One region of the Desulfotomaculum sp. OF05-3 genome, then DNA from elsewhere that is predicted to be linked to it. Evidence: a T-box and tRNA genes for the amino acid it is inferred to sense, from the RefSeq annotation. Region 1 holds a T-box; the other holds one or more tRNA genes.
The links. The T-box of region 1 lies ahead of pheS (phenylalanine--tRNA ligase subunit alpha). A T-box ahead of a tRNA ligase gene usually reads a tRNA of that ligase, here a tRNA-Phe.

Region 1 (9,830 bases):
ACCGCTGTTATAGCCCTTTACCGGGAGACCGGTGGCTTCGGTGATCATTCTCGCGGTAGTTCCTGTGCCGCACAGGAAATGTCCCTTTAAGATCTCTTTATTTGCCTCGCACCATTCGATCATCTCATGCTTCTTACTGTCATGGGCGATCAGAGCGATGTTTTTCTGTTTACCGATGGTCAGTGTCAGAAAATCCATAGAAATTCCTCCTTTTTGACAGGTGTTGTCTCGAAAAGACCTGCATATTGCGAATGCGAATGGATGAAATAAAAGATAATATGCAGATAATTTGCTGCCACAAGGTGATAATGCCATAAAACGGGAATTGTGTCAAGAAATGCGGGCAATGTTTCGAAATAAATTCACAGATATAAACGGAAAATTAATAAGGAAGGTTAAAAGTTACTGTACACGGGTAGGAATTTTCTGAACTGAAAATTCCGTACAGTACAGTGGTGGTAGTGGATTTTGCCGATTTGGAATGCGAAGCATCGGCAAAATCAGTTACTGTTTGCGCAAGGCGTAAACAGTAACGGTTAAAACATGGATCCATCCCGACAGACTGCCCGCCACTTGACAAATATTACGGATTGTGCTACCATCGTCAATGTGTAAAACGCAATGACAGAGACAGTACAAGGAAATTCCGGTATGACAGAGAGAAGGTTCACCGGCTGAAAGACCTTCCGAAGGAAACTTTTGTAAATTCACTCTTGAGCAGCCTGTGCGAAAGAAATTCCAGTAGTGCAGGACGGGAAGTCCCGTTACAGACGTTAGAGTGCCGCATATAAATCATGCGGAATCTGGGTGGTACCACGGAGAGTCAGCTTCGTCCCATAGCGCGGGACGGGGCTTTTTTCATGTTAACAACTCAGCCATGCGATGATTTTTCCTGAGAAAGGTGTTGCAAGCTCGCTTGCATAAGCCTTTTTCAGGAAAAATCATCATACGGGGAACGCCCCGTGCTTCTTGTTTTCGTGAAAGCGAAAACAAGAAGATATGGCCATGCAGAAAAGCCTGACCGCCGCACTGATAGATAACCAAACCATACCGAAAGAATGAGGTGGACTATGGAAGAGAAGATCAAGGCACTGAAAGAGCAGATGGAAGCCGCTCTCGGCAGTGTAGAGTCCAAGGAACAGCTTGGTGAGTTCTGGCAGAACTTCCTTGGAAAGAAAGGCAGCATTGCGGACCTGATGAAAGGTCTTGGAAGCGTTCCGAAGGAGGAGCGCCCGAACGTTGGTAAGACGATCAACGAATTTAAGAATCAGGTAGAAGCACGCTACCAGGAAATGAAAAATAAGATGGATGAGCTGGAGCTTGCAGCCCGCAACAAGAGCGAGCAGGTCGACATCACCATGCCGGCAAAGATGCGCCCGGCAGGAGGACTTCATCCTCTCACCGTCACAGAGAACGAGATGATCGATGTCTTCGCCGGAATGGGCTTCGAGATCTACGACGGCCCGGAGATCGAGGATGACGACCATAACTTTACAAGATTAAACGTTGCAAAGAACCATCCGGCAAGAGATATGCAGGATACCTTCTATGTAGCGGAAGATATCTTGCTCCGTACCCACACAAGCCCGGGACAGATCCGTGTCATGGACGCGAAGAAGCCGCCGATCAAGATGCTGGCACCGGGACGTGTATTCCGTTCCGACAGCGACGCGACCCACTCCCCGATGTTCCATCAGATGGAAGGTCTTGTTGTGGATAAGAAGATCACACTCTGCGACCTTCAGGGTATGCTGGACAAGTTCGTACAGGCGATCTTCGGAAGCGAAGTTAAGACACGTCTCCGTCCGAGCTATTTCCCGTTCACGGAGCCGAGCGTTGAGGTCGATGTAAGCTGCTTCGAGTGCGGAGGAAAAGGCTGCCCGCTCTGCAAACACACCGGCTGGATCGAGGTCCTCGGCGGCGGTATCGTACACCACAAGGTGCTTGAAAACTGCGGCATCGACCCGAATGAGTATTCCGGTCTCGCCTTCGGTATCGGTATCGAGCGTATCGCCATGTTAAAATACGGTATCAACAACATCAACCTGCTTTATGAGAATGATCTTCGTTTCCTGAAGCAGTTCAAAGGCTAATAGGGGAGGGAGAAGATCATGAAAGTACCATTTAGTTGGCTGAAAGAATATGTTGACATTGACGTGACAGCCCAGGAGTTAGAGGATAAGCTTTTCGGCTGCGGATTCGAGGTAGAGGAACTGATCGATCTCTCCGCTGAGATCGACCGTGTCGTTGTCGGTGTTGTAAAAGAATGTACCCCGGTGGAGGGAACGCATCTTTGCACATGTAAAGTAGACTGCGGCGAGTATGGAAACGATATCCAGATCGTCACAGGCGCCCCGAATGTGTATGCAGGAATGCACACACCGGCAGCCCTCGACAATTCCACACTTCCGGGCGGCATCAGGATCAAGGCAAAACCGATGCGTGGCATCGAGTCCAACGGTATGCTCTGCTCCGGTGAAGAGCTGGGCTTAAACGAGGACCTGTATCCAGGTTCTGAGGTCTACGGTCTCTTAGACCTTCCGAAGGACACCGTCCCGGGAACAGATATCGCGAAAGTCGTTGGCTTAGACGACTATATCTTCGACATCTCTGTAACAGCGAACCGTGCGGACTGCCAGTCTGTTTTAGGAATCGCGAGAGAGGTTGCCGCAGTCTTAGACAAACCGCTTAAAATGCCGGCTCTCGACTACAAAGAGAGCGATTATAAATATGAAAACCTTGACATCAAAGTAGAGGCACAGGATCTCTGCCCGCGCTACTTAGGTCATGGTGTCAGAAACATCACTCCGGGCCAGTCCCCGAGATGGATGCGCCGCCAGTTAGCACTCTGCGGCTTAAGGAGCATCAGCAATGTGGTCGATATCACAAACTACGTGATGCTTGAGATCGGACAGCCGATGCATGCTTTCGATATGAGCACCTTAGAGAGCAGCCAGATCATCGTCCGCCGCGCGGAGAACGGCGAGATGATCCAGACTCTGGACGGAAAAGAGTTCAAGTTAAACGAGAACAATCTCGTGATCTGCGACGGCAGCAAACCGGTAGCCCTTGCGGGTATCATGGGCGGCATGAACAGTGAGATCACAGAGAACACCACGCAGCTTCTCTTTGAGTCGGCAAAATTCATGCGTGACAACATCCGTAAGACAGCGAGAAGCCTCGGACAGAACACCGATGCGTCCAGCCACTACGAGAAAGGTATCGCTGAGTATACCGTAGAGATCGGTATGGCACGTGCCCTTCACCTGATCGAAGAACTCGGTTGCGGCGAGATCACAGCCAGCGCATTCGATGTGAGCGCAGGCGCACCGAGAGAAGGTAAGAAATTTACCGCGACATTGAGTGGCATCAACAAGATCCTCGGCATCGAGGTTCCGGCAGAGAATGTTCTTGACATTCTCCGCAGACTCTGCTTCGAGGTAGAGCGCGACGGTGATGTTCTTACTGTGACAGCACCGCGCTACCGTGAGGATATCGAGGTTGGTGAGCCGGATCTCGCGGAGGAAGTGATCCGTGAATACGGTTACGAGCACATCGTTCCGACCTTCTTAAAGGATTCCGCAGTTACAAACGGTGGATTAAACCCGGCACAGAAGAGAAGAACAAAATTAAAACAGGTGATGGTATCCCAGGGCTATTTCGAGGTATCCACTCTGGCATTCTACTCTGACGCTGACCTTGACGCGCTTCATATCGCTGAGGACGCGAAGGAGCGCAACGTGATCCGCCTGTTAAACCCGATCACCACAAACCTTTCCATCATGAGAACAACCCTGGCTCCGTCCATGCTGAATACCGTTGTTGAGAATGTGAAGAAGGGCAACACGGCAGGACGTTTCTTTGAGTACGCGAACGTGTACTATCCGAAGGCACTTCCGCTTACAGAACTTCCGAATGAGATTCCGCATGTGGGATTCGCGGCATTCGGTGAGGAAGAAGACTTCTTTACCGTCAAAGGAACCATGGAAGAGCTTGCAGCTTCCTTCGGCGTAAGCTTCGACTACGAGAGGGCAGAGGATGTTCCGTATCTTCATCCGGGAATCTCCGCATACATTCTCTGTGATGGCGAGCGTGTCGGTTCCTTCGGTAAGCTTGCAAACAGCGTTGCGGGTGAGTTAAAGCTCCCGAAAGACAGCAAGGCAAACAACCAGATCTATCTCGGTGAGATCGACTTCGCGGCACTTGCTTCCCATATGCCGGAAGGTCTGCGCTACAAACCGATCTCCGAGTATGACACGGTTACCCGTGACCTGGCTATGGTCGTTGACGAGGATGTAAGCTGCGGCAGCCTGATCAATGAGATCAAGAAGGCATGCAAGCAGGTCGGTGACGCAGAGCTCTTCGATATCTACCGCGGCGAGCAGCTCGGAAAGGGTAAGAAGAGTATGGCATTTAAGATCACCTTTGTCCCGGAGGACAAGGCACTTGATCCGAAGGATATCGAGAGATTCGTAAAGAAGATCCTCGGAAACCTGAAGTTCCGTCTTGGAGCTGATATCCGGTAGGATCAATGGAATATTGATCAAATGTTTGAAAAAACGGTCATCTGATGCAGGCATGAACCTGCACCGGATGACTGCTTTTTTCGCTTAAACAAAAAGGCTGGAAGATAAAAATCAGACGTTCGCCAGAAAAATTACAAAAGAACGTTTCCCTATGGTACAATACAAAAGAACATGTCTGTTCAGAAAATTGGCAGTCAGATATGACCGAATCCTTGCAGAGGTGACAAATTATGCATACAAAACGTTTAGGGGATATGCTTCTTGAGGCTGGGCTGATCACGGAGGAGCAGCTCGGCGAGGCATTAAAATATCAGGCACAGGAAAAAGAACGACTGGGAACGACTCTGGTCAAACATAACTATATAACGGAAAAACAGCTGATCGATACACTGCGGATCCAGCTTGGCATCGAATATATCGATCTCTCGAAGGTGGATATCACGCCGGAAATGTCCAGATATGTACCAAAGAACCTGGCGAAAAAGATGAATGTGGTTCCGGTCCGTGTTTCCAGGGATCAGCTCTTTCTGGCGATGGCGGATCCATTGAACTTCATGGCGATCGAGGAGGCAAAGCGCACCTCAAAAAAGAGGATCGTGCCGATGATCGCGTCGGAACCGGCGGTGAGACGTGCCATCAATGTTTTATACGGAAATGAGGGCGCTGCCCGCGCCATGGAGGATATCCGGGCGGAGACGGCGGCGACCCGGGAGACTGAGCCTCAGAGGCAGCAGGAGATCCAGGAAAATAAAACGCCGATGATCCGGCTCGTAAATTCCATTATTGAGCGCGCGGTTTCGGAGAATGCCTCAGATATCCATTTCGAGCCGACGGAGGACAATATGGTGATCCGCATGCGTATCGACGGGCAGCTGCACCGGATCATGACGATCCCGCAGGAATTAAAGGATTCCGTGGTTTCCCGCCTGAAGATCATGGCGAAGCTGGATATTGTGGAGAAAAGGATCCCACAGGATGGCCGGGCGGTCCTTCCGATGAAGGGGACAGAGTTGGACATGCGTACCTCCACGCTTCCGACGATCCACGGCGAAAAGGTCGTGATCCGAATCCTGAGAAGAAATGAGGAGACATTAAACCGGCGTGGAATTGGGATTCCGGCATCGGAGGACGCGAAGATCGATAAGCTTCTCGGTCTGACCTCCGGAGTGATCATGATCGTGGGACCGACCGGATCCGGTAAATCTTCCACAATGTACACTCTGATCCGGGAACTCCTTTCCGACCGCACGAACCTGATCACACTGGAAGATCCGGTGGAGTATCACATTGACGGGGCGACCCAGGTGCAGATCAATGAGAAGGTAGGTCTGACTTTTGCGTCGGGACTCCGCTCGATCCTGCGTCAGGACCCGGATATCATCTGCGTCGGTGAGATCCGTGACGGTGAGACTGCGGAGATCGCCATGCGCGCGGCGATGACAGGACATCTTGTGATTACCACGGTCCACACGGAGGACGCGATCTCCGCCATTGACCGCCTGAGAGATATGGGAGTTCCTCCGTATCTGATCGCGGCAGGACTCCGCGGTGTGATCTCCCAGCGGCTTCTCAGAAGAATCTGCCCGAGCTGCAAGCAGGAGACCGTGCCGTCGGAGAAGTCCCTGGAGCTTGCCGGAGTTCCGGATGTCCCGGGAAAGATCTACTGGCACGGCGCCGGCTGTGACCAGTGCTTCCGTTCCGGATACCGTGGAAGGATCGGTGTATTCGAGGTTATGATGGTTCAGGAAGAACTCCGCAGATGCATTCTTGACGGGGCGGACCGGAAACGGTTTATGGAAGCCGCGAGAGAGGCGAGTGGTTATGTGACTATGGCAGAACATGCCAGGAAGCTGGTGGATAAGGGTATCACCACCGTGGATGAGGTGATCCGGACGCTGATGACGCTGTAAAGGCATTATGAAAGGAAACGATATGTACAGAATAGAGGAACTGATCACCATCGCCTCGGAGAAGGGTGCTTCGGATGTCCACCTGATCGCGGGACTTCCGCCGAAATGCAGGATCGACGGTCTTATCACGAATCTGACGGAGGAGACTCTGACCCATGAGGACTGTGAGGAATACGGGCGCCAGCTGGCGGGGGAAGATGTATCGGAGATCCTTCATAGAGGGCAGCTGGATCTCAGTGCTGCCATCGCGGGACGCCGGATCCGTATCAACCTGTTCCGCCAGCAGGGCTCATTGTCGGCGGCACTCCGGCTTTTGAGCAGCAGCATCCCACAGCTCGATGATCTGGGACTTCCGCCGGCGGTGCGGCAGTTTTCAAGGTGGAATAAAGGGATCGTTCTTGTGACCGGGGAGACCGGAAGCGGAAAATCCACGACGCTGGCAGCGATCCTGGAGGAGATCAACCGGAAGCGGCCGCTTCATATTATTACGCTGGAGGATCCCATCGAATATGTCTACACGCCGAAGCGCGCGATCATCAACCAGCGGGAGGTCGGCACCGATGTGGAGGATTATGAGAAGGGACTCTACGCGGCGCTCCGGGAAGATCCGGATGTGATCCTGATCGGTGAGATGCGTACCCCGGAGACGATCGAGACGGCGTTGGCGGCTGCAGAGACAGGTCATCTCGTTTTTTCCACGATCCATACAAATTCCGCGGTGGACAGCATTGACCGCATCGTTGGTGTCTTTCCGGAGAACAAACAGCCCCAGATCAGGATGCAGTTATCCATGACATTAAAGGCGGTGCTGTCCCAGCAGCTTGTTCCCTGTGCGAACGGGCATGGGCGGGTAGCGGCCTGCGAACTGATGATGATCACTCCGCCGATCAAAAACCTGATCCGTGACGGCAAGACCCCGCAGATGTCATCGTTCCTGCTCTCGGGAGCGAAGGATGGATCCGTGACCATGGACCACTCGCTGATGGAGCTTGCGGGGAAGGGGATCATTATGCCGGAGACGGCGGTGGAAGCCGCGGACGATCCTGCCGGGATGAATAAGAATCTGCTGCGGTTTTAGATGGCAGAAAGGTCGCAATTGTGACGAAATTTGCGACAATTTAGCAGAAAAACATATGGAAGTTATTTACAAAATCTGTTAGGTCAGTTTACAAGGAACTACACGCAGACCACGAAACGGGGGCTGCTGACAACAAATAAAGGCTGAATATCAAGCACCGGGGAAGTGCGAGACATTCAGCCTGTTTTGTTGTCTGGGGTTTCCAAAGGGGCTTACCCCTTGGCACACGACTTTGCTTGCAAAGTGTAGTGTGTTATACGCTCTGTCGGCGTTGCTGCGAAAATGAGGTTGCCGCCGGGTCGGGCAAGGGCATTTGAAGCAGCAGGAAAACAGGGCTGTGATTGCGTGTCGTGGAGCCGCAAGCGCAGGGCTGGTTTCGTCAGCAGACAGGGCGTATATGAAAGCCCCCGTTCCTCGTCCCACGCCGGACTTCGGGACAAAATGTCCCGAACTTGTGGACACACTCACAAAAAGCAAACAGATTTTTCTCTCAAAATTGGAATGGGCGGGGAAGCCATTTTAGGGCTTTGCTATCTCCCTGATAAATGAGAAGTTAAGTTTCGTCCATATATATTTTTATCTCGATGTATTCATGATTTCTTGCATAAGCAAACGACGCTGATTTTCTGATATAGTCAAATATATTTTCGTCTAAATCTTCGTCCCATGTTGTTTCGCTGAAAATTTTATTTTCAGCGGTTGGCTTATACAAGATGACTACATGGATTTGATAAAACTCTTCATCATCATTTGAAAACTGTCGAACTAATGAAATTTGAAAAAATGGTTCTTTTGAAAAAGCAGTAAATGTTCCGGTTTCAAATAAAACCATATCTTCTTCAAGCGGTGTGCTGCACATCTGCTCAAAAACATCAACTATTTCTTCCACAGACATTTTATCCGTTATCTTATCTTCTAAAAACTTAATCAAGTTCTCCATTGATTTTCCTCCTGTAAATTCTTATTTATTGTTCTCTACTTCCGTCCCCGCTGTGGATTTGGATTTTTCAGCAAATCTGACTTATCAGTTCTTAGAAATGGGCGGGAAGCCATTTTAGGGCTTTCCCGCCTTGATTGCCCATTAGCAAAGACGGGCGGGGCTGTCAACGGCGGCGCATGAAATGCGCCGTTCATCTTGACCGTTGACTGGCTCGACTGGCTTTGCTATCTCCCCAACAAGTTATTGTTTGTTGTTTTTCCAATTATCTAAACGGGCTTGCATAGTTTCTCGCCATTCTTCACTTGGACAAGCAGTAATCAATTTTCGATACTCTTCACTTGATGGCGCTTCTATCAAATAAGACTCTACCAATTTTAGCAAATCCCACTCTACTCCATACATTCCACCTTCGGGGAAAATGTCAATCAATACGCCTACTTCTTCTCTTGTCAATGGCGTTTTTACATTGGAGAGCAATTCGTCATACATGTTGATGGTTTCTACTGTAGGGTCATCTTTCACTGCGTCTGGCATTTGACCGAGAAGTTTCAATTTTATAATTGCCTCCTGCACCTTTACTCCCTCCAATTTCTCGTTCTCTATTTTCTCCCCCGCTGTGGGTTCGGATTTTTCAGCAAGTCCGACTTCTGTGCAATCTTTTTCAGCCACTTCTTTTCTTCCTCGGACAGCTTTTTCAAATTCAGCTTGAGCCGCTTACAGATAAACGCCAAAGCCGCTTGCTCCGGGTCGCTGTCTGGACTGGCAGTTTCCTCGGCGGTCTGCAAGAAATCCTCCAGCGGATTGTCCTCCGGAACGCTGAAAAAATCGTCCTTATGGGCTTCCCGCAGGTCAAGGGCTATCTTGTTTATGTCTTGCTGTATCACATAGCGGCAAAAGCTGTCATCGTCAATATGGGCGGCGACAAGCTGCCTTAACTGCGGGTCGGACAAGCCGGGATTGTGCTGCTTCATAATGGTTGCGCTCATAATATCCACAATGGCATTTGCGCTCTGTACCTGCTTGACTGCCGTTCCGTTCACATAGATTTCAAGGTCAGCCATTAGCCGGGGGAAATCCGGGTGTACCGCCAGCTCACACAAGAGGGAAGTATCCACCCGCCCACTTTTCAATAGTTCAATCATATCATCACTCAAGCGCAGGTCTGCAAGATCGGCGTTTGGGTGATTTCTTGTTTGGGACAGCCCCAGCAGATAATCGGCAGTCACGCCGTAAAACTTCGCCAGCTTGATAATGGCATAGTGGCTGATGTCCTTGAAGTCCTTTGCTTCATAACTGCCCAGTGCAGACTTGGAGAGATTTACCTGTTCCTCAAGCTGCTCCAGCGTCAGCCCACGCTCCACACGCAGGTCTTTCAA
Region 2 (9,830 bases), on a different contig from region 1:
GGCGGAGCAGCTTCTGGATACGGGATTTTCGGCGCGGTCTACGTTAAAGCTCATCAACACGGTGCTCCTGCTGAATGGCATGGGTGACCGGCCGGCGACGATGGATCTGGGACTTGTGAACCTCTATACGGGGGTGCTGGAGATGATGAAGCTCGGGGCGGCGGCATCGTTTTTACTGCCGGACCGGCGGGGCGGCGGCGAGGCAGAGGTCCTGGAGTCAGAAACAGTCCCGGCGGGAGTGCTGAATCCCGTGGAACCGGTGATGATATCGAGGAAGCTGTGGGACGGAGATAAGATCATTATGGTCAGTGACGGAGTCCTGGATGCTATGCCGGGAGTGGAGAAGGAGAAAGCGTTCCGGGAATTTCTGGATGGTCTGCCCGACACGGGGGTGCAGGAGACGGCGGAGATGATCTTGACGTTTGCATTGTCGTTTGAGGGAGAGCCGCGGGATGATATGACGGTGCTGGTGGGCGGAATATACGGGTAAAGGTAATCACAAACGCACAAAGATTTTAGATATCATTACAGGAAAAACAGCGGAGAAGAAAATGGCAGGAAAAACAGCAGTGAAAACAGATGTAAAAGCGGGCAGATTTCGGCAGAAAGTTCTTAGCTTTATGAAGAAAAATCATATGACAGACCGGGGAGACAGCGTCCTGGCGGCAGTGTCGGGGGGCGCGGACTCGGTCTGCCTGCTTTTGCTTTTGCGTGAGATGGCGGCGGAGCTTGGAATTAAAGTCTTTGCATTTCATATGAACCATGGGATCCGCGGAGCGGAGGCTGACCGGGATGAGCGGTTTGTGATGGAACTCTGTGAGCGGTTAAATATTCCGCTCACCGTGGCGCATGAGAAAGTGGAAGAATATGCAGCGGAACGTGGTTTATCGGGCGAAGAAGCAGGGCGGATCCTGAGATATCATCATTTGGGAGAGACTGCGGAAAAGTATCAATGCGCGAAGATCGCTGTCGCACATCATGAAGATGATGATGCGGAGACGGTGCTTTTGAATCTGTTCCGGGGAAGCGGACTTGCCGGACTTTCCGGGATCCGGCCGGTGCGGGAGAATATTATCCGGCCGTTATTATGTGTTTCACGGAAAGAAATTGAGGAATACTTAAATGAGCAGGAGCTTTCCTGGTGCGAAGACTCCACAAATAAGGAAAATGACTACACTCGGAACAAGATCCGAAACGAACTTCTGCCCTGGGTGACAGAGAATATAAACAGCCGGGCAGCAGAACATATTCTGGCGGTGTCGGAGTTTGCGGCGCAGGCAGACGCATATTTTGAGATGGAAGCAGAGAGAATTCTGGAAGAAAGCTGTTCAAAAAGAAGAGAAGAGGGGAAACAGCCAAATTCCAAAAATGCGGGGGAAGCAGATGGAAAAGAGCCTGGGACAGGTCAGAGCTCGAAAGTGGCAGAAAATGAGATGAAAATGTGTACAAAAATAAACACAGACATTTTCGATCCACAGCCCGAGATCCTGAAAACCTACATCGTCCGCCGCATGATCCTAAACGCCGCAGGGAAAGCGAAGGATATCACGGAACGCCATATCCGCTCCGTAATGGATCTCTCCGGTCCGGGTGGTGGGCATACTGTAGACCTGCCATATGGTCTCAAAGCGGTGCGTGGATATGAGACATTAGGGATCGTACAGAACAAAAATCCATCGCAAATGTCTGAGTCAGATCAGAAGCAGGAGAGAAAACCAGTTTTTGAAAATAAAATCAATCTGGAAACAGATATGGATGAGATTCTGGACCTGGGCGGAACACACATCCGCCTCCATGCCGTCCACCGGGAAAAAGAGCTGGAAATTCCGAAAAACCAGTATACGAAATGGTTTGACTATGATAAAATAAACGTTGGATTATCCATAAGATACAGGAAAAATGGGGATTATCTCACACTTTCCGGGGGTGGAAAAAAGAAGCTCCGCCGGTATATGATCGATGAAAAGATCCCGGAAAACGAGCGGGACCGGATCCCGGTCCTTGCAGATGGAGACCATGTATTATGGGTAGTCGGATACCGAATCAGTGATTATTATAAAATAACAGATGAGACTGAGCACATCCTGGAGGCGGAGGTGATCCTGCCTGGTGGGGGAGAGCCGGAAGGCAGCAGACAGGCAGGCATCTGGAATTGCAAAGGAGAAGACCATGGCTGATAAAATTCGTGTATTATTAAATGAAGAAGAAGTTGACAGGCGGATCAAAGAGATCGCGGAGCAGATCAACAAGGACTATGAGGGAAAAGCGGTTCATCTGATCTGTATCTTAAAGGGCGGTGTATTCTTTACCTGTGAGCTTGCAAAGCGCCTGACTGTCCCGGTTACACTGGACTTTATGTCCGTGTCCAGCTACGGCAGCGGCACAGAGTCCTCCGGCGTTGTAAAGATCATCAAAGATCTGGACCAGCCGCTTGAGGGAAAGAATGTCCTGATCGTGGAGGATATTATCGATTCCGGACGCACACTTGCGTACCTTATCGATATTTTACACAAGAGAAATCCGAACTCCATCCACTTATGCACTCTGCTTGACAAGCCGGAGCGCCGCGTAAAGAAACAGGTAAAAGTTGATTACACCTGCTTTACGATCCCGGATGAGTTCGTTGTAGGCTATGGCCTCGATTATGACCAGAAATACCGCAACCTTCCGTTCATCGGCGTTGTGGAGCAGCAGTAAGGAGGCACCCCAAGTTGAAACAGAACCAGCAGTTCCGCGGAATCGGTCTCGTCCTGCTTGTGATCGCGCTTATCACATTCGCGTCAAGCTTGACGAGCCAGGGGAGCTTATTCAGCCAGGAGATGACCCACCAGGAATTCATGGTGGCCGTGGAGAATAAGACCATCGAATCCGTAGACATCAATCAGAACCAGCAGCCGCCGACCGGAATCCTGGATATATTGCTGAAAAGCGGAGACCGGGCAGTTGTCGCAGTGTCCGATGTAAAAGAAGCAGAAAAACTTCTCCGGGAAAACTCTATCGACTATATTGTCGAGAATGTTCCACAGGAGAATTACCTGATGTCCGTTATCATCCCGGTAGCATTGAGCGCTGTGGTCATCATGTTCATGTTTATGTTCATGAACGCGAGACTCGGCGGTGGCGGCGGCGGAAACTCCAAGATGATGAATTTTGGAAAGAGCCGCGCGAAGATGAGCCGGACAAATTCCGTGAACTTCTCAAAGGTCGCAGGTCTTGAGGAGGAGAAGGAAGAACTCGAAGAGATCGTTGATTTCTTGAAGAATCCGAAGAAATATACGGATGTGGGCGCGAGGATCCCGAAGGGAGTGATCCTTGTGGGCCCTCCGGGAACCGGTAAGACACTTCTCGCGAAGGCGGTTGCCGGTGAGGCCGGTGTCCCGTTCTTCTCCATTTCCGGATCGGACTTCGTAGAGATGTTCGTCGGTGTCGGCGCATCCCGTGTCCGTGACCTTTTCGAGGACGCAAAGAAGAACGCGCCGTGTATCGTCTTTATTGATGAGATCGATGCCGTTGCGAGACGCCGCGGTACCGGTATGGGCGGCGGACATGACGAGCGCGAGCAGACCTTAAACCAGCTCCTCGTTGAGATGGACGGTTTCGGCGTCAATGAGGGAATTATCGTTATGGCGGCAACAAACCGTGTAGATATCCTGGATCCGGCGATCTTGAGACCGGGCCGTTTTGACCGGAAGGTCGGAGTCGGAAAACCGGATATCCGCGGACGCGAGGAGATCTTAAAGGTCCACTCCAAAGAAAAGCCGCTGGGCGACGATGTAGATTTGACAAGAGTGGCACAGACCACAGCCGGATTTACCGGTGCGGATCTGGAAAACCTCTTAAATGAGGCGGCAATTCTCGCTGCAAAGCAGTCCCGCCGCTATATTCTCCAGGCTGATATCGATCAGGCATTCGTGAAGGTCGGAATCGGTGCGGAGAAGAAGAGCAAGGTGATCTCCGAGAAGGAGAAGAAGATCACGGCTTACCATGAGACGGGCCACGCGATCCTGTTCCATGAACTCCCGGATGTTGGTCCGGTCCACACGATCTCCATCATCCCGACCGGCATGGGCGCGGCTGGATACACGATGCCGCTTCCGGAGAAGGATGAGATGTTCAACACGAAGAGTAAGATGTTAGAGACCATCATGGTTTCCCTTGGCGGACGGATCGCTGAGGAGATCATCTTCGGCGATGTGACCACCGGTGCCTCCCAGGACATCAAGCAGGCATCCGCGATCGCCCGGGCGATGGTGACCCAGTACGGTATGTCTGAGAAGCTTGGAATGATCAACTATGGCAGTGATGATGACGAGGTGTTCATCGGAAGAGATCTTGCGCATACGAGATCCTACGGCGAGCGTGTTGCCTCCGATATCGACAGCGAGGTAAAGCGGATCATCGACGAGTGCTATGCGAAGGCGAAACAGATCATTCTGGAGCATGAGGATATTCTCCATAAGTGTTCTGCGCTGCTGATCGAGAAAGAGAAGATCGGTCAGGCGGAGTTTGACCGTTTATTTACAGGTGCTGAGGAAAAGTCTGCAGCAACAGAATAAATTTCTGCGTCGGTGGTTCCCTGGGCAGCAGAAAAAGAAAGACTTAGAAATGCTTTGACGGGTCATTTTGAGTAAAACTTTAGAAACTTAAATAAATCGACGTTTGTGCAAGAGAAATACAGCCAAACGTCGATTTTTTGCTTGAAATGATAAAAATGCATAAAGAAAAATGGGCCAGTGGCAGAATGAACAAAAAAATTTTTCATGTTTTTAAATGTTTGTGCACACTTATCCGGATTCCTATGCTATATTACTACACGTAACCCCCCAATACATTATATAGTTTTTGCTATACCCCATAAGAGACATAATACCTTTTCCGGAAGAAGGCCAGTGGTTCCCCCCGCTGGCTTTCTTTCTGTCCATTTTTAGACAAAAGACCTGGAATTTTTGCCGCAGTTCAGAGCGGCTGGTTTCAGGTCTTTCTATTTTCGGGTCTATCTATTTTCAGAAAAAAACGTGCAAACAGGTGTGCAATCCTGTATAATAACACTTGTGAGTGAAGTAAATGAAAACAGATATCAGTCATACGGCTGCGTGCTGACCGGGCAGCCGTTTCAGATCAGTAAGGGAGGCCATTCAAAATATGTTGAAGGCGGCACTTTTCAGTGATGGGACAAAAGAGTACCGCATTCCGGAAGAACCGGAGTGCGGGGAGCAGGTAACGATCAGGTTCCGGACCGGAGCCGGGGATGTGGATCATGTGTATGCGGTGGTCCGGGATGCCGTAAGCCGGGAAGAGGGCAGGCGGCTGGAGCTTAAGAAAAAGGAATCCATCGGAAGATTTGATTTCTATGAGACAGAGATTTTAGTGGGGGAGACCCCGCTGCGATATGATTTTGAAGCGGTAAAGGGGAGCGAGGTCTGCCATTACAATCGTCTCGGCGTTCTGGAGGCCGGCGGCATGGATGCGCCTTTCGTGATCACACCGGGATTCCATGTACCGGAATGGGCGAAGGGTGCCCTGATGTACCAGATCTTCGTGGACCGGTTTAACAACGGCGATCCGACGAACGATGTTCTGGGGGACGAGTATGTCTACATCGGATTCCCGGTGACGAAGGTGGAAAAATGGGATGAGCGGCTTTCGGTTCTCGATGTGGATCGGTTTTACGGCGGTGATATTCAGGGGATCTGGGATAAGTTAGACTATCTTCAGAGTCTGAAGGTGGAGGTCCTCTATCTGAGTCCGGTGTTCGTGTCTCCGTCGAACCATAAGTACGACTGTCAGGATTACGAGCATATCGATCCGCATTACGGCGTGATCGTAAAGGATGAGGGCGGGCTTGTGACGGGAGACGCGTCAGACAACGGGAATGCGAAGCGGTATTCCGTGCGCACCTCTGACCGGGAAAATCTGGAGGCCAGCGATGAGTTTTTTGTCCGCTTTGTGCAGGAGGTCCATAAGAGGGGGATGCGGATTATCCTGGACGGCGTGTTCAACCACTGCGGTTCCTTCAATAAATGGATGGACCGGGAGAAGATCTATGAGAAGGACGGCGGGTATGAGCCGGGGGCTTACCTGACAGCGGACAGTCCGTACCGGGATTTCTTCCTGTTCGGAGATCAGGACGGATGGCCGGACAATGATTCCTACGAAGGCTGGTGGGGACATAATACGCTGCCGAAGTTAAATTACGAGGGATCCAAGAAGCTGTACCAGTATGTGCTGGACATCGCGAAACGCTGGCTCTCCCCGCCATACTCCATCGATGGCTGGAGACTTGACGTGGCGGCGGATCTCGGGCATTCACCGGAGATGAACCACCGGTTCTGGAGAGATTTCCGGAAGACGGTGAAGGAGGTGAACCCGGACGCGCTGATCCTGGCGGAACATTATGGGGACGCTTCAGACTGGCTTTCCGGGGATCAGTGGGACACGGTGATGAATTACGATGCGTTCATGGAGCCGATCTCCTGGTTCCTCACAGGCCTTGAGAAGCACAGCGAGCGGAAGGATGAGCACCTGCTCCACAACAGCCAGGCGTTTATGTGCTCCATGCTTTCCAATATGAGCCGGATGCAGACGGGATCGCTATACGCGGCGATGAATGAGCTTTCGAACCACGATCACTCGAGATTCCTTACGAGAACGAACCGCATGGTGGGACGGCTTTATAAGCCGGAGGACGCTGAGAACGCAGAAAAAGGCATCAATTACGGAACATTCCGCTCCGGCGCCCTGATCCAGATGACATGGCCGGGGGCTCCGACGATCTATTACGGGGATGAGGCCGGTGTCTGCGGCTGGACAGATCCGGACAACCGGAGAACGTTCCCGTGGGGAAAGGAAGATCTGGAGCTCACGGAATTCCACCGGTATCTGACGGGGATTCGGAACAGGACTCCTGCGTTCAGGCGGGGCGCGTTTAAGTCACTGTTGGCGGAGAACGGCATGATCGCTTACGGAAGGTTCGACGCAGACGAGCAGGGAGTCGTCGTGGTGAACAGCGAGGACTATGCACAGAGAGTCCGGATCCCGGTATGGGAAGCGGAGGTGACCGCAGATGCCATGGTCCGTGTGATGCTCACGGACGCGAAGCGCTACAATGTAGGAAGCCTGAAATACCCGGTGGTGGATGGTGTGATGGAAGTGGAGCTTCCGGGAAATGGAGCGATGATCTTTATCGCGCGGAGTTCTGGGCAGGATGATGAAAAAACTGCTTGATTTTTGAATTAATGTATGGTATCATTTTGAATTGTCAGAATGATATGGGCGGATTCCCGAGTGGCCAAAGGGGACAGACTGTAAATCTGCTGCAACTTGCTTCGGTGGTTCGAATCCACCTCCGCCCATTATTGATCCAGGGAGTTAGGGAATGAAAAGTCCCAGATTGGAATGAGCAGTTCTTGGCGAGCTGCGGAAAGCCCATCTCGGGAACTGCGTCCCCGAGATGTACGTTGATTTGTAAATACAAATCAACGAATAAATTTCCAAATAAAATTCCTTATGTGAGCAAGCTCTCAACGGAATTTTCTTCGTAAATTTATTACCTTTCCTCTGTGCTTCCAAATTTATGCGCCCAGATAGCTCAGTTGGTAGAGCAGAGGACTGAAAATCCTCGTGTCGCTGGTTCGATTCCAGCTTTGGGCACTAGAGGTAATGGCAAAGTTGCCTCTCATTACTTATACGCGGGTGTAGTTCAATGGTAGAACACCAGCCTTCCAAGCTGGATACGTGGGTTCGATTCCCATCACCCGCTCTTCTTATGAATTGCCGGATCTCTGAATTTCAGAGGTCCGGTTTTTCTATATAATAATTGTGTCAGAATGTCAGACTACCCCATAAAAGCTGATACCCCACAGGAGGACGAACATGAATTTACGCGAATATCTGAAAACCACCAACCTCATCACCGACGGCGCCTTCGGAATCTATTTTGCCGCAAAATACCAGACTCAGGATATCCCGGAGCTGGCAAATATTACTGCGACGGAGAAAGTAAAGAAGATCCACGAGGAATACCTGAATGCCGGAGCGAAATTTATCAGGACAAATACGTTTGCGTCAAACAAAGAAACACTGCAGGAGGATTTTGCGGAAGTTGAGAAAAACATTCAGGCGGCGGTTGAGATCGCGAGAGACGCGGTAAACGGGAGAGATGCCTGGATTGCGGGAGATATCGGCCCGATTCCGGTGAATGGAGCGGAGGACGCGGCGGCAGCGGCGGACGAGTATTATCAGATTGCGAAGACCTTTGCGGAGCGCGGTGTCACAGTTCTGGATTTTGAGACATTCGCGGACCTCGACGGAATTCTCCCGGCGATCAAAAAGATCTGCGCGGAATATGAGATGTTTATCATGGTCTCCTTCTCTGTAAACCAGTTCGGCTACAGCGCGGCGGGACTCAGCGCGAAGCGCCTGTTAGCGGATGCGGCGGCTGTTCCGGAGATCGATGCGGTGGGCTTAAACTGCGGCGTAGGTCCAGCCCATATGCGCCAGATCCTGGAAAAGGCAGGACGTCCTGGGGATAAGTTCCTGCTTGCGATCCCGAATGCGGGATATCCGACACTGACAAGAAATAAGCTCCAGTTTGGCAACACACCGGCATACTTTGCGGAGAAGATGAAGGAACTTCAGGCGCTCGGCGCAGATATTCTCGGCGGATGTTGTGGAACGACCCCGGAATTTATCGGAGAAATGTCTTTATGGGACGGAATCTTAAACAAGATTGTCCTGGATACAGAGACGGATAATGGGGAGCAGACGGGACATGTCCAGAGACATGGATTCCTTTACGATGAAAACGGAGAGAGGAAACAGAAAAAGCTCATCGCGGTAGAACTTGCCCCGCCCTTTGATGCGGATGATGAGAAGCTTTTGGAGTCGGCCCATCTTTTAAAGAATGCGGGCGTGGATGTCCTCACATTCCCGGATTCCCCGTCCGGGCGGACAAGAGTCGATTCCGTCCTCATGGCGAGCAAGGTCCGTCAGGCTACAGGCCTTAATGTGATGCCGCATATCTGCTGCCGTGACCGGAATGCCATCGCTATGCGGTCCCTGTTTTTGGGAGCGGCCATCAATGACATCCATAACTTCTTAATTATTACAGGAGATCCGATCCTGTCCACAGCGAGACAGACCGTAAAGGCGGTGTTCAACTCCGACTCCACCGGTCTCATGAAGATCGCAAAGGAGATGAACGAGGATGTCTTCGCGAAGAACCCGCTCTGCTACGGCGGTGCCATCAACCAGGGAAGAAAGAACTTGGATGTGGAGATTGGACGTGTGAAGAAAAAGATGGAAGAGGGCGCGGAGTTCTTCCTGACCCAGCCGGTATTCACGAAGGAGGACGCGGCGAGACTGCGCCGGATCAAGGAGGAGACGGGCGCGACAATCCTCTGCGGGATCATGCCGCTGATCAGCAGAAAAAATGCCATGTTCATGAAAAATGAGATCGCAGGCGTCAACGTGACGGACGAGATCGTTGCCAGATACCCGGAGAAAGCGAACCGCAAGGAAGGCGAGGCAGCGGGAATCCAGCTCGCGAAGGAAGTCATGAAGATGGTGGAAGATTTTGCGGACGGATATTACTTCTCATTCCCGTTCAATAGAGTCTATATGCTGCAGGACATCATGGGAAAATAAAGAACTGCAAAGATACAGATTGACAGCTTTTTTTCCTTATGTTATCATGTCAACCGTTGTATAAAATCGGAAACTCCTTGAAAATACAGGGATTTTCTTCCTATAGAAACAGTGACGGCACCCCGGCACCCGGAGACGGCCGTAAACGGAGAATAGAAAAAGAATGATTAAAACGATTACAGCCG

Region 2: it has a tRNA-Phe gene. The T-box ahead of pheS (phenylalanine--tRNA ligase subunit alpha) is inferred to sense a tRNA for this amino acid. The anticodon was not compared.

What each region holds. Positions count from the first base shown of each region.
Region 1 covers NZ_QWGO01000001.1:2,851-12,680, reverse strand. Annotated here, with positions in the region: gene DXA87_RS00070 (methylglyoxal synthase) at 1-198, opposite strand, end outside; T-box leader at 613-840, shown strand; gene pheS (phenylalanine--tRNA ligase subunit alpha) at 1,071-2,093, shown strand; gene pheT (phenylalanine--tRNA ligase subunit beta) at 2,112-4,526, shown strand; gene DXA87_RS00055 (GspE/PulE family protein) at 4,757-6,436, shown strand; gene DXA87_RS00050 (type IV pilus twitching motility protein PilT) at 6,459-7,514, shown strand; gene DXA87_RS00040 (hypothetical protein) at 8,068-8,454, opposite strand; gene DXA87_RS00035 (hypothetical protein) at 8,695-9,123, opposite strand; gene DXA87_RS00030 (helix-turn-helix transcriptional regulator) at 9,054-9,830, opposite strand, start outside.
Region 2 covers NZ_QWGO01000017.1:55,460-65,289, reverse strand. Annotated here, with positions in the region: gene DXA87_RS10480 (SpoIIE family protein phosphatase) at 1-490, shown strand, start outside; gene tilS (tRNA lysidine(34) synthetase TilS) at 552-2,177, shown strand; gene hpt (hypoxanthine phosphoribosyltransferase) at 2,170-2,697, shown strand; gene ftsH (ATP-dependent zinc metalloprotease FtsH) at 2,712-4,556, shown strand; gene DXA87_RS10460 (glycoside hydrolase family 13 protein) at 5,143-7,224, shown strand; tRNA gene DXA87_RS10455 (tRNA-Tyr) at 7,271-7,352, shown strand; tRNA gene DXA87_RS10450 (tRNA-Phe) at 7,578-7,650, shown strand; tRNA gene DXA87_RS10445 (tRNA-Gly) at 7,689-7,759, shown strand; gene DXA87_RS10440 (bifunctional homocysteine S-methyltransferase/methylenetetrahydrofolate reductase) at 7,873-9,645, shown strand; gene DXA87_RS10435 (ATP-binding protein) at 9,809-9,830, shown strand, end outside.